Hyalangium ruber: one gene and its partner. The protein of the gene in region 1 binds, or shares a complex with, the protein of each later gene. Links are inferred from orthologs where the notes say so. Each region holds a gene or a part of one and is shown in the gene's direction. Other genes may lie near its edges.

Region 1 (5,478 bases):
GGCGTCCACCTGATCGGCGACGACATGGCCAACACGCCGCCCGCGCACGCGCTCGCCCGGCGCGGCATCGTGAACAACGTCGTCGGCTACACCCTCTATGGCGACTACACGCAGGAGAACCCGCCCTCGGCGCTCATCGAAGCGGTGCGCCGGGGCGAGGTGGACGTGGCCATCGCCTGGGGGCCCCTGGCTGGCTACTTCGCCCTGCGGCCCGGGCCGGAACTGGAGGTCGTGCCCGTCCAGCCTCGCAAGGACACCGCCACCGGGCTGCCCTTCGTGTTCGACATCTCCGTGGGCGTGCGTCGCGGGGACAAGGCGCTGAAGGCGGAGCTGGAAGCCGCGCTCTCCCGCCGCCGCCCCGAGGTGGAGGCGCTGCTCACCGAGTACGGCGTGCCTCGTCCCTGAAGGAAGCCCTCATGCACGCGCTCCCCGCCCGACACTTCCTCCCGTGCCTCTGCCTGCTGGGCCTGGTGCTTGGCTCGTGCGAGCGGGAGCACCGCCGCTTCCAAGAGCTGGCGCCCTCCTCGCGCCCGGCGGACGCCGTCCAGATGAGCGAGCTGCAACCCGGCGAGCCCACGCCACGCCCTCAAACCCAGGCCCAGTACGAGGAGAACGCCTACGCCCTCAACGAGGGCAAGCGGCTCTACCAGTGGTTCAACTGCTCGGGCTGCCATGCCCAGGGTGGAGGCGGCATGGGCCCTCCTCTCATGGACGCCAAGTGGCGCTATGGCAGCGAGCCGGAGAACATCTACGCCACCATCGTGGAGGGACGCCCCAACGGCATGCCCTCCTACCGGGGGAAGATTCCCGACCAGCAGGTCTGGCAGATCGTCGCCTATGTGCGCTCGATGAGCGGGCTGCTGCGCACGGATGTGGCGCCCAGCCGCGCCGACTCGCTCAGCGTCAAGCCCCCGGAGGCGATGAAGGCCGAGGAGAAGCCCACTCCCGCGCCGGTGGAGCAGGAGCGATGAAGGGGTGGGCCCTGCTCTGCGCGCTCCTGCTGGCGGGCTGCCGGGGAGCCGCCCAGTCCGTGCTGGAGCCCGCGGGCCCCAGCGCGGCGCGCATCCACGCGCTGTGGAACGTCTTCCTGGCGATCTGCACGGGCGTCTTCGTCCTCGTGGTGGTGACGATGCTGCTGGCCGTGCTCCGCCGCCGCGTGGATCCGGAGATCGGCTCCAGCCCTCCGGAGGTGGACGCGGAGGCCCTGCTCCCCAAGGAGAAGCGCGCCCACCTTCACGCGAAGGCCGTGGAGCCCGCCACCGAGCGCCGACTGGCCCAGTGGGTGGCCACCGCCGCGGCGTTGACGGTGGTGCTCCTGCTGGTGCTGCTGGTGACCAACACGCTCACGGGCAAGGCCCTGGCGGCGCTGCGCTCCGAGCATGCGCTGGAGGTGGAGGTGGTGGGCCACCAGTGGTGGTGGGAGTTCAAGTACCGCGACCCCGAGCCCTCGCGGCTGCTCAATACCGCCAATGAGCTGCACATCCCCGTGGGCCGGCCCGTGGCCCTGAAGCTCACCTCGCGCGACGTCATCCACAGCTTCTGGGTGCCCAACCTCGCCGGCAAGCGGGACCTCATCCCCGGCCAGGAGAACACCCTGCTCCTGCAAGCGGACAAGCCCGGCGTCTACCGCGGGCTGTGCGCCGAGTTCTGCGGCCACCAGCACGCGAAGATGGCCTTCCTCGTGGTGGCCGAGCCGCCCGAGGCGTTCGAGAAGTGGCGCGAGCACCAGCTCCAGCCCGCCGCGCCGCCGATGGAGCTGCTCACCCAGCGCGGCCAGCAGGTGTTCCTCACCGGCCCGTGCGTGCTGTGCCACGCCATCCAGGGCACGAGCGCCTCGGCCACGGTGGGCCCCAACCTCACGCACCTCGCCAGCCGTCAGACGCTCGCCGCCGCCACGCTGCCCAATGTGCGCGGCCACCTCGCGGGGTGGATCCTCAACTCGCAGAGCCTCAAGCCGGGGAACAAGATGCCGCCCATCACCCTGCCACCGGAGGACCTGCACGCGCTGCTGGCTTACCTGGAGAGCCTGAAATGAGCTCCGGGTCCGTCCTCCCCTCGCCGGCCCTGCCGGACGCGCCGCCCCTGGAGTCCGAGGCCGAAGCGCGCGAGCGGGCGCAGCTCGAGCGCACCTGGAGCCCGCTCGGGGGCCTCAAGGGCTGGCTGAGCGACGTACACCACACCACGATCGGCCGGCGCTTCATCGTCACCGCCTTCATCTTCTTCCTGCTCGGGGGCGTGGAGGCGCTGGTGATGCGGCTCCAGCTCGCGCGGCCGGAGAGCACGGTGCTCGGGCCGGACCTGTACAACCAGGTCTTCACCATGCACGGCAGCACGATGATGTTCCTGTTCGCCGTGCCCATGATGGAGGGCGTGGGACTGCTGCTGGTGCCGCTGATGATCGGCACGCGCAACGCGGCGTTCCCCCGGCTCAACGCGTTCGCCTATTACACGTACCTCATCGGCGGGCTGCTGATGAACGTGAGCTTCCTGCTCGACATGGGCCCGGACACCGGGTGGTTCGCCTACGTGCCGCTCTCGGGCCCCGAGTACTCGCCCGGCAAGCGCGTGGACGTGTGGGCGCAGATGATCACCTTCACGGAGCTGTCCGCCCTGGCCGGCTCCGTCAACATGATCGCCACCATCTTCAAGCTGCGGGCGCCGGGCATGTCCCTCAACCGCATGCCCCTGTTCGTGTGGGCCCAGCTGGTGAAGGCCTTCATGATCCTCTTCTCGATGCCGGCGGTGATGCTCGCCAGCCTCTACCTGGCGATGGACCGGCTCATCGGCACGCACTTCTTCAACCCGGCCGAGGGAGGAGACGCGCTGCTGTGGCAGCACCTGTTCTGGTTCTTCGGCCACCCCGAGGTCTACATCATCTTCCTGCCCGCCCTGGGCATCCTCTCCTCGGTGCTGGCGGTGTTCGCGCGCCGGGAGATCTTCGGCTACCTGCCCATGGTGCTGGCGATGGTCGCCATTGGCTTCATCGGCTTCGGGCTGTGGGTCCACCACATGTTCGCCACCGGGCTGCCGCAGCTCGGCCAGAGCTTCTTCACCGCCGCCAGCCTCATGGTGGCCGTGCCCAGCGGGGTGCAGATCTTCTGCTGGCTGGCCACGCTGTGGGGCGGGAAGCTGCGGCTGCGCCTGCCGCTGTATTGGATCCTCGCCTTCTTTGCCCTCTTCGTGTTCGGCGGCCTGAGCGGGGTGATGCTCGGCGCCTATGCGCTGGACCTGCAGGTCCACGACACCTTCTTCGTCGTCGCCCACTTCCACTACGTGCTCATCGGCGGCGCCGTCTTCCCGCTCTTCGGCGGCTTCTACTACTGGTTCCCCAAGTTCACTGGGCGGATGCTGAGCGAGCGGCTGGGCAAGTGGCACTTCTGGCTCTTCTTCGCAGGCTTCAACCTCACCTTCTTCCCCATGCACTACCTGGGGCTGATGGGCATGCCCCGCCGCGTCTACACCTACGCCCCGGACCGCGGGTGGACGGACCTCAACCTGCTGGCCACCGTGGGCACCTTCATCATGGCGGTGGGCCTCGTGCTGTTCGTGGTCAACGTCTTCTGGAGCCGCAAACGCGGCGCCGTGGCCGGTGACAACCCGTGGGATGCCGACACACTCGAGTGGGCCACCTCCTCTCCCCCGCCGCCGTACAACTTCCTGCACCTGCCCACGGTGCGCGGGCGCTACGCGCTGTGGACCCAGGCGGTGGACCAGCCCATCGTCACCGGCGTGCGGAGTGATCGGCCCGAGGTGCTCGTCACCCGGCTGATGGACGCCGAGCCGGACCACCGCATGGAACAGCCGGGGCCCTCGCTGTGGCCGCTCGCGGTGGCGCTGAGCAGCGGGGTGGCGTTCACCGTCTCCATCTTCACGCCCTGGGGCATCGTCATCGGCGCCGGGTTGGCCCTCATCACGCTCACCGGCTGGTTCTGGCCGAAGAAGCCCTACCGGGAAGAACTCCTCGAGGAGCAGCCGTGAACCGCCGCCGGACCCTCGACGTCTCGCACCTGCCGACCTTCGCGTTCGGCCAGCGCGACCCGCTGTGGTGGGGCGTGATGGGGTTGATTGTCATCGAGAGCACCGTCTTCGTCCTGGGCCTCGCCTCCTACTTCTACATCCGAGGCAACCACTTCGAATGGCCGCCCTCGGGCAGTGACCCCATCATCCGGGTGCTGGCCACCGTCAACATGGGGCTCCTGCTCCTGAGCTGCCTGCCCATGCACTGGGCCAACACGTCCGCCTTGAAGCGAAAGCTCCGGGGGATGCGTTGGGGACTCGTCCTCGCCAGCCTCCTGGGACTGGCCTTCCTCGCCATCCGCATCATCAACATGCAGGCCGTGGGCTTCCGCTGGGACAGCCATGCCTACGGCTCCATCTTCTTCACCCTCGTGGGCCTACACACCGTCCACATCATCGCGTCCACGCTGGAGAACCTCGTCATCGCCGCGGTCCTCTTCATCGGGCCCGTGGAGGAGAAGCACCTCGTCGACGTGCGGGTCAACGGCATGTACTGGTTCTTCGTCGTCGCCAGCTGGGTGCCCTTCTACGTCCTCCTCTTCATGGCCCCCAACCTGTTCCGCGCCTGAGGCGCGCCCACGGCAAGGAGTCCGGCATGGCACGGTCCCAGCCCCCACCCGAGGCTTCGAGCACCCGCCGCGACGCGGCGCTCTGGGTGGGTGTGCTCGCTCCGCCGCTGGCCTGGTTGTTCCTGCTGCAAGTGAGCTACAGCGTCGTCACCACCGACTGCCGGCAGGCCCAGCCGCTGTTGATGCATGGCCTGACGCTCGGAGCACTGCTGCTCGTGGGCGTGGGGGCACTGGCGGCCTGGCGCTCGTGGAAGGCCCTGCGCGCCGAGCCGGCCTCGCTGGAGTCCGAAGGCCCGGGGCGGGCTCGCTTCATGGCGCTCCTGGGGCTCGTCGAGAGCGCGCTGTTCGCGCTCGTCATCGTCTCCAACTCCATCTCCACCTTCCTCCTGAGTCCCTGTGACTGAGCCATCCGCCTCCTCGCGAGCGCTCGCGCTGCTCGCCCTGCTCGCTCCGGCCGTCGCGCTCGCCCATGGCGGGGAGCACCCCGCCCTCACCGTCTCGGAGGTGATGGGCTGGTGGACGTGGGATCCGCTCGTGCTGGGGACGCTCGGGCTCTCGGCCTTCCTGTATGTCCGGGGCGTGCGCACGCTGTGGCGCCGCGCGGGCACCGCGCGTGGCGTGCGACGCTGGGAGGTGGGAGCCTTCGCCCTGGGCTGGCTCACCGTCGCGGTGGCCTTGCTGTCCCCGCTCGACAGGCTCAGCGATCTGCTCTTCTCCGCGCACATGACGCAGCACGAGCTGTTGATGCTCGTCGCCGCGCCGCTGCTCGTTCTCGGCCGGCCGCACCTGCCCGCGCTGTGGGCGCTGGCCCCCAGGGCCCGTGCGCGGGTGACTGGGTGGATGCAGCACTCCGGGGTGCGTGCGGTCTGGCGGGCTGTCACCGGGCCCTTCC
Region 2 (4,239 bases), on another replicon or contig:
ACGACGACGACGGTGGCGCCGGTGCTCTTCGGCGCCTTCATCATCGGCTTCAGCTCCATCGCCACGGGCCTGAACTTCATCGTCACGGTGCACACCATGCGTGCGCCGGGCATCACCTGGTTCAAGCTGCCGCTGTTCGTGTGGGCCGCCTACGCCACCAGCTGCATCCAGGTGCTGGCCACCCCCGTCATCGGCCTGCTGATGCTGCTGGTCATCGGTGAGAACCTGTTCAACATCGGCATGTTCGACCCGGCGCGCGGCGGCGACCCGGTGCTCTTCCAGCACCTGTTCTGGTTCTACAGCCACCCGGCCGTGTACATCATGGTGCTGCCCTCGTTCGGAGTGATGAGCGAGATCGTCGCCACCTACAGCCGCAAGAACATCTTCGGCTACCGCGCAGTGGCCTACTCCTCGATTGGCATCGCGTTCGTGGGCTTCTTCGCCTGGGGCCACCACATGTTCGTGTCGGGTCAGTCGACCTTCGACGCGGGCGTGTTCGGCGTGCTGACCATGCTGGTGGGCGTGTTCACCGCCATCAAGGTCTTCAACTGGGTGGGCACCGTCTACAAGGGCGCGGTGGACTTCAAGACGCCGTTTGCCTACTTCTGCGGCTTCCTGTTCTTCACGGTGTTCGGCGGCATGACGGGCATCGCGCTGGGCACCACGTCGCTGGACATCCCCTGGCACGACACCTACTTCGTGGTGGCGCACTTCCACTTCATCATGGTGGGCGCGACCATCATGGGCTTCCTGGCGGCGCTGCACTACTGGTTCCCGAAGATGTTCGGGCGCATGTACCACGAGGGGTGGGGCCTGGTGTCCGCGGCGCTCATCATCCTGGGGTTCAACGCCACGTTCATCCCCCAGTTCCTGCTGGGCAACGCGGGTATGCCCCGGCGCTACTATGACTACCCGGAGCGCTTCCAGGCGCTGAACGTGGCCTCCACGGCGGGCGCCTCGCTGCTGGCCTTCGGCTTCATCATCATCGCCATCTACCTGACGCACGCGCTGGTGTACGGCCGGGCGTCGGGCAAGAACCCGTGGCGCAGCAAGGGCTACGAGTGGACGAGCGAGTCGCCGCCGCCGACGCACAACTTCGTGGGCCCGCAGCCCACCTACCCGGAAGAGCCGCACTTCTACGTGGATCCGAAGAAGGCCGAGGTGCCCGATGCAGTCTAGTGCTCACCCCGCGGGAGCGGGGCCCGTTCCCCGGCTGGCGGGCCACTTCGCCTCGCTGGAGGTCCAGAACCACGCGGCCCGCCTGGGCATGTGGTTGTTCCTGTCGACCGAAGTGCTGCTCTTCGCCGGTCTGTTCGCCTGCTACGCCTGCTACCGCTTCCTGTTCCCGGAGGCGTTCGCCGAGGCCAGCCGGAGCCTGGACCTGGTGATGGGCACGGTGAACACCGTGGTGCTCATCACCTCCTCGCTCACGGCGGCGCTCGCCGTGCATTACGCGAAGGAGGGCAAGAACAACCTGGTGGCGTTGATGTTCACGCTCACCCTGGTCATGGCCGCCGCGTTCCTCGTCATCAAGGGCTTCGAGTACAGCCACAAGATCCACGACGGCGCGCTGCCGGGTAAGTACTACCACTACGCGAAGATCCAGACCGCCGGAGCCCCCATCTTCTACACGGTCTACTTCATGGCCACGGGGCTCCACGCCTTCCACGTCACCATCGGTATGGGCGTGCTGCTGTGGCTGACGATTCGGGCCGTGCGCCAGAAGAACTTTGGCCCCAACAACTATGTCGCGGTCGAGCTGGGCAGCATGTACTGGCACCTCGTCGACCTGGTGTGGATCTTCCTCTTCCCCCTGCTGTACCTCATCTAGGAGCCGCGCATCATGTCCGTGGCCAACGAGTCCCGCTCGGAAGAGCACAACATGCAGGAGCACCACGGTTCAGGTCGTTACTGGATCGTCTGGGGTGCGCTCCTCATCTTCACCATCATCACGGTGGTGACGGGCCGCATGCACCTGCCGGACTTCGGCCTGCTGCTGGCGCTCGTCATCGCCACCGTGAAGGGCACCTTGGTGCTGCTGTTCTTCATGCACCTGGTGGACCACAAGGGAGCCAACCGCCTGGTCATCGGCGTGTCGGTGCTCTTCGTGGTGCTGATGATCATCGCCCCGATGGCGGACTTCGCCACCCGCTTCCGTGGCGCCAACCCGCCGGGCTCGCACCTGAGCGATCTGCCGGACCTGAACTTCCCGCCGCACAAGCAGCCAGCGTCCACGCACGGTGGCCAGCTCAAGCCGCCCGACACGCACCCGTAGTTCGCTTCAGGTCCGCAAGCTGTCTCCGCGCGGCGCCGAGGGTCTCCCCGGCGCCGCGTGGCGTCTGCGGGGTGGCTAGAAGGCCACCTCGACGCTGGCCGAGAGCGCCGTGTCGGTGGAGACCTTCCCCACCGGAGGCGCGCTGTCGTAGGTGATGATCAGGCTGGTGCCCAGCGAGAGGGACTCCGTCAGCCGGGCCGACAGCTTGGAGGTGCTGTTGAAGAGCAGGCGCGACTCGCCGAGCACGTTCGGCACCGCCTCCGCCTCCTCGGTGAAGATGATGTCCTTGGAGAGGCCGTAGCCCAGCGAAATGCCCACGCGCGGACCTCCGAGGTCCACGTCCGGCAGGTCCATCCGGGTGGGGTAGTACTGGAAGCGCGTCTCGCGGAAGTAGCGGAAGGCCAGGTCCGTGCGCAGCCAGGTAGAGCGCCCCTGCTCGTCCTTCTCGTCCCACCAGCTGATGCCCGCGCCGGCCTCGCCGATGCCGCGTGCCTCCACGCTCTTGATGTGGTCCGTCTCCGCGCCCGCCAGCAGGTAGCCGCTCACCACCTTGGTGAAGCGTCGGTCTCCTCGCACCTGGGCGGCGGCGGCGAGCGCCACCACCTGCGTGCGCTCCTCCTCCGTCTCGGTGGCCGGAAGGCGGCTGCGGCCGTACACCGCCTGCAGCTTGGCGGAGTAGATCCACTGGCGCGTCTTGCGCTCGGCGGACGCCAGGCCGTTGAAGGTCAACGTCGAGGCATTGCCCGACAGGGCGATGAGTCCCAGGCCCACGGTGCCCTTCCAGGGGTCCTCCTTCGGGGCCTCGTCCTTCTTCGCCTCCGCGGCGGGGGCGGCCGGCGCGGCGGGAGCAGCCGGAGGCGGCTGGGTGAGGGACTGGCTCAGGCGCTCGGCGGCGTCGGCCATGCGGGCGCTGGCCTCGGCGGCCTTCTCGGCGGCGGCGGCGGCCTTCTCGGCGGCGGCGGCGGCTCGCTCGGAGGCGGCGTCCGCGGCGGTGGAAGCGGGAGGAGCAGGAGTCTGGGTCTGGAGCGAGGTAGCGATGAGGAATGCGGTCAACATGTGCGAATCATCCAGTGAGGAGCCACCCCGACTGCCGGAGTAGCGTGAGCGACTGACGCGCCAGGAGGCCATCCGTTGCGGAGGGGTTGGCGACATTGTCGCGCAGGCCTTTTACTCTGAGTCCTGGGCGCTCGCCGCCCTTTTGGAGGGAACCGCCATGAAGCTCGCCCCCTTGGCTCTGCTGTCCGTGCTGCTGCTTCCCGGCGCCTCCATGGCCCAACGGCGCATCACCGCCCCCGTGGACATCGCCGTCGGCCCCGCCGCCTTCCTCTTCTTCGGGCCGGTGTTCGAGGATCAGCCCATCCACACCGGGTTGAAGATCTCCGTGGAGGCGGTGCTCGACAAGGAGTGGCTGAAGAAGAACCAGGCCCTCATCCCCCGCAGCCAGCGCCGCCGGCTCTCGGGCATCAGCGAGATTCGCTACGCGCCCGGCGTCGTCAAGCTCATCCCCGACAGCATCATCATCTCGCCGAAGTACCGGGACACGGGCATGTATGGCGCCACGTGGAAGCCGCTGGGCTTCGGCCTCGGGCTCACGCCCAGCCCGGTGCGCCTGTCCCTCGATGCGGGGTTGATCCTCACGTACGCGTATCTGTTCTCGGACCGGCTGCCGGACACGCACTTCCTGCGGCCGGGGCTTCAGCTCGGCGCGGATCTCGAGTTCCAGATCAGCAAGAGCTTCCTCGTCAGCTTCGGGTGGGCCTCGGCGCTGTACGTCCCCCAGAAGCTGGGCACCTTCAACGAGATCAAACCGCTGGATGCCTCCATCTTCCACGTGGGACAGGCGTACATGCTGCTCCACTTCCGCGTCCCGGTCACCGTCAGCCTGTGAGCCATGCGCCTCGTCCTCGCCACTGACGCCCAGAGGTACGAGCGGGACCTCGTCAACTACCCCGCCTGGGGGCCGC

Evidence for each region.
Region 2: the proteins of ctaD (region 1) and SYV04_RS37295 are in contact, whole or in part, in a solved structure (PDB 7CUB), measured with the Escherichia coli proteins. The link is inferred for Hyalangium ruber from one-to-one orthologs.

The regions. Positions count from the first base shown.
Region 1 is NZ_JAXIVS010000004.1:662,561-668,038, forward strand. What follows is about bases 1,506-4,504. They hold ctaD (cytochrome c oxidase subunit I), read left to right. Parts: upstream 1,506-2,031; coding sequence 2,032-3,978; downstream 3,979-4,504. Other genes in these bases: coxB (cytochrome c oxidase subunit II), read left to right, coding at 1,506-2,035; SYV04_RS14925 (cytochrome c oxidase subunit 3), read left to right, coding at 3,975-4,504. Outside these bases: SYV04_RS14905 (substrate-binding domain-containing protein), read left to right, coding at 1-405; SYV04_RS14910 (c-type cytochrome), read left to right, coding at 417-971; more of coxB, read left to right, coding at 968-1,505; more of SYV04_RS14925, read left to right, coding at 4,505-4,586; SYV04_RS14930 (hypothetical protein), read left to right, coding at 4,613-4,990; SYV04_RS14935 (cytochrome c oxidase assembly protein), read left to right, coding at 4,983-5,478. UniProt on the Escherichia coli protein: Cytochrome bo(3) ubiquinol oxidase is the terminal enzyme in the aerobic respiratory chain of E.coli that predominates when cells are grown at high aeration.
Region 2 is NZ_JAXIVS010000017.1:216,541-220,779, forward strand. Bases 1-2,999 are described here. They hold SYV04_RS37295 (cytochrome c oxidase subunit 3 family protein), read left to right. Parts: upstream 1-1,168; coding sequence 1,169-1,831; downstream 1,832-2,999. Other genes in these bases: SYV04_RS37290 (cytochrome c oxidase subunit I), read left to right, coding at 1-1,179; SYV04_RS37300 (cytochrome C oxidase subunit IV family protein), read left to right, coding at 1,844-2,275; SYV04_RS37305 (DUF481 domain-containing protein), read right to left, coding at 2,351-2,999. Outside these bases: more of SYV04_RS37305, read right to left, coding at 3,000-3,331; SYV04_RS37310 (hypothetical protein), read left to right, coding at 3,489-4,163; SYV04_RS37315 (GNAT family N-acetyltransferase), read left to right, coding at 4,167-4,239. UniProt on the Escherichia coli protein: Cytochrome bo(3) ubiquinol terminal oxidase is the component of the aerobic respiratory chain of E.coli that predominates when cells are grown at high aeration.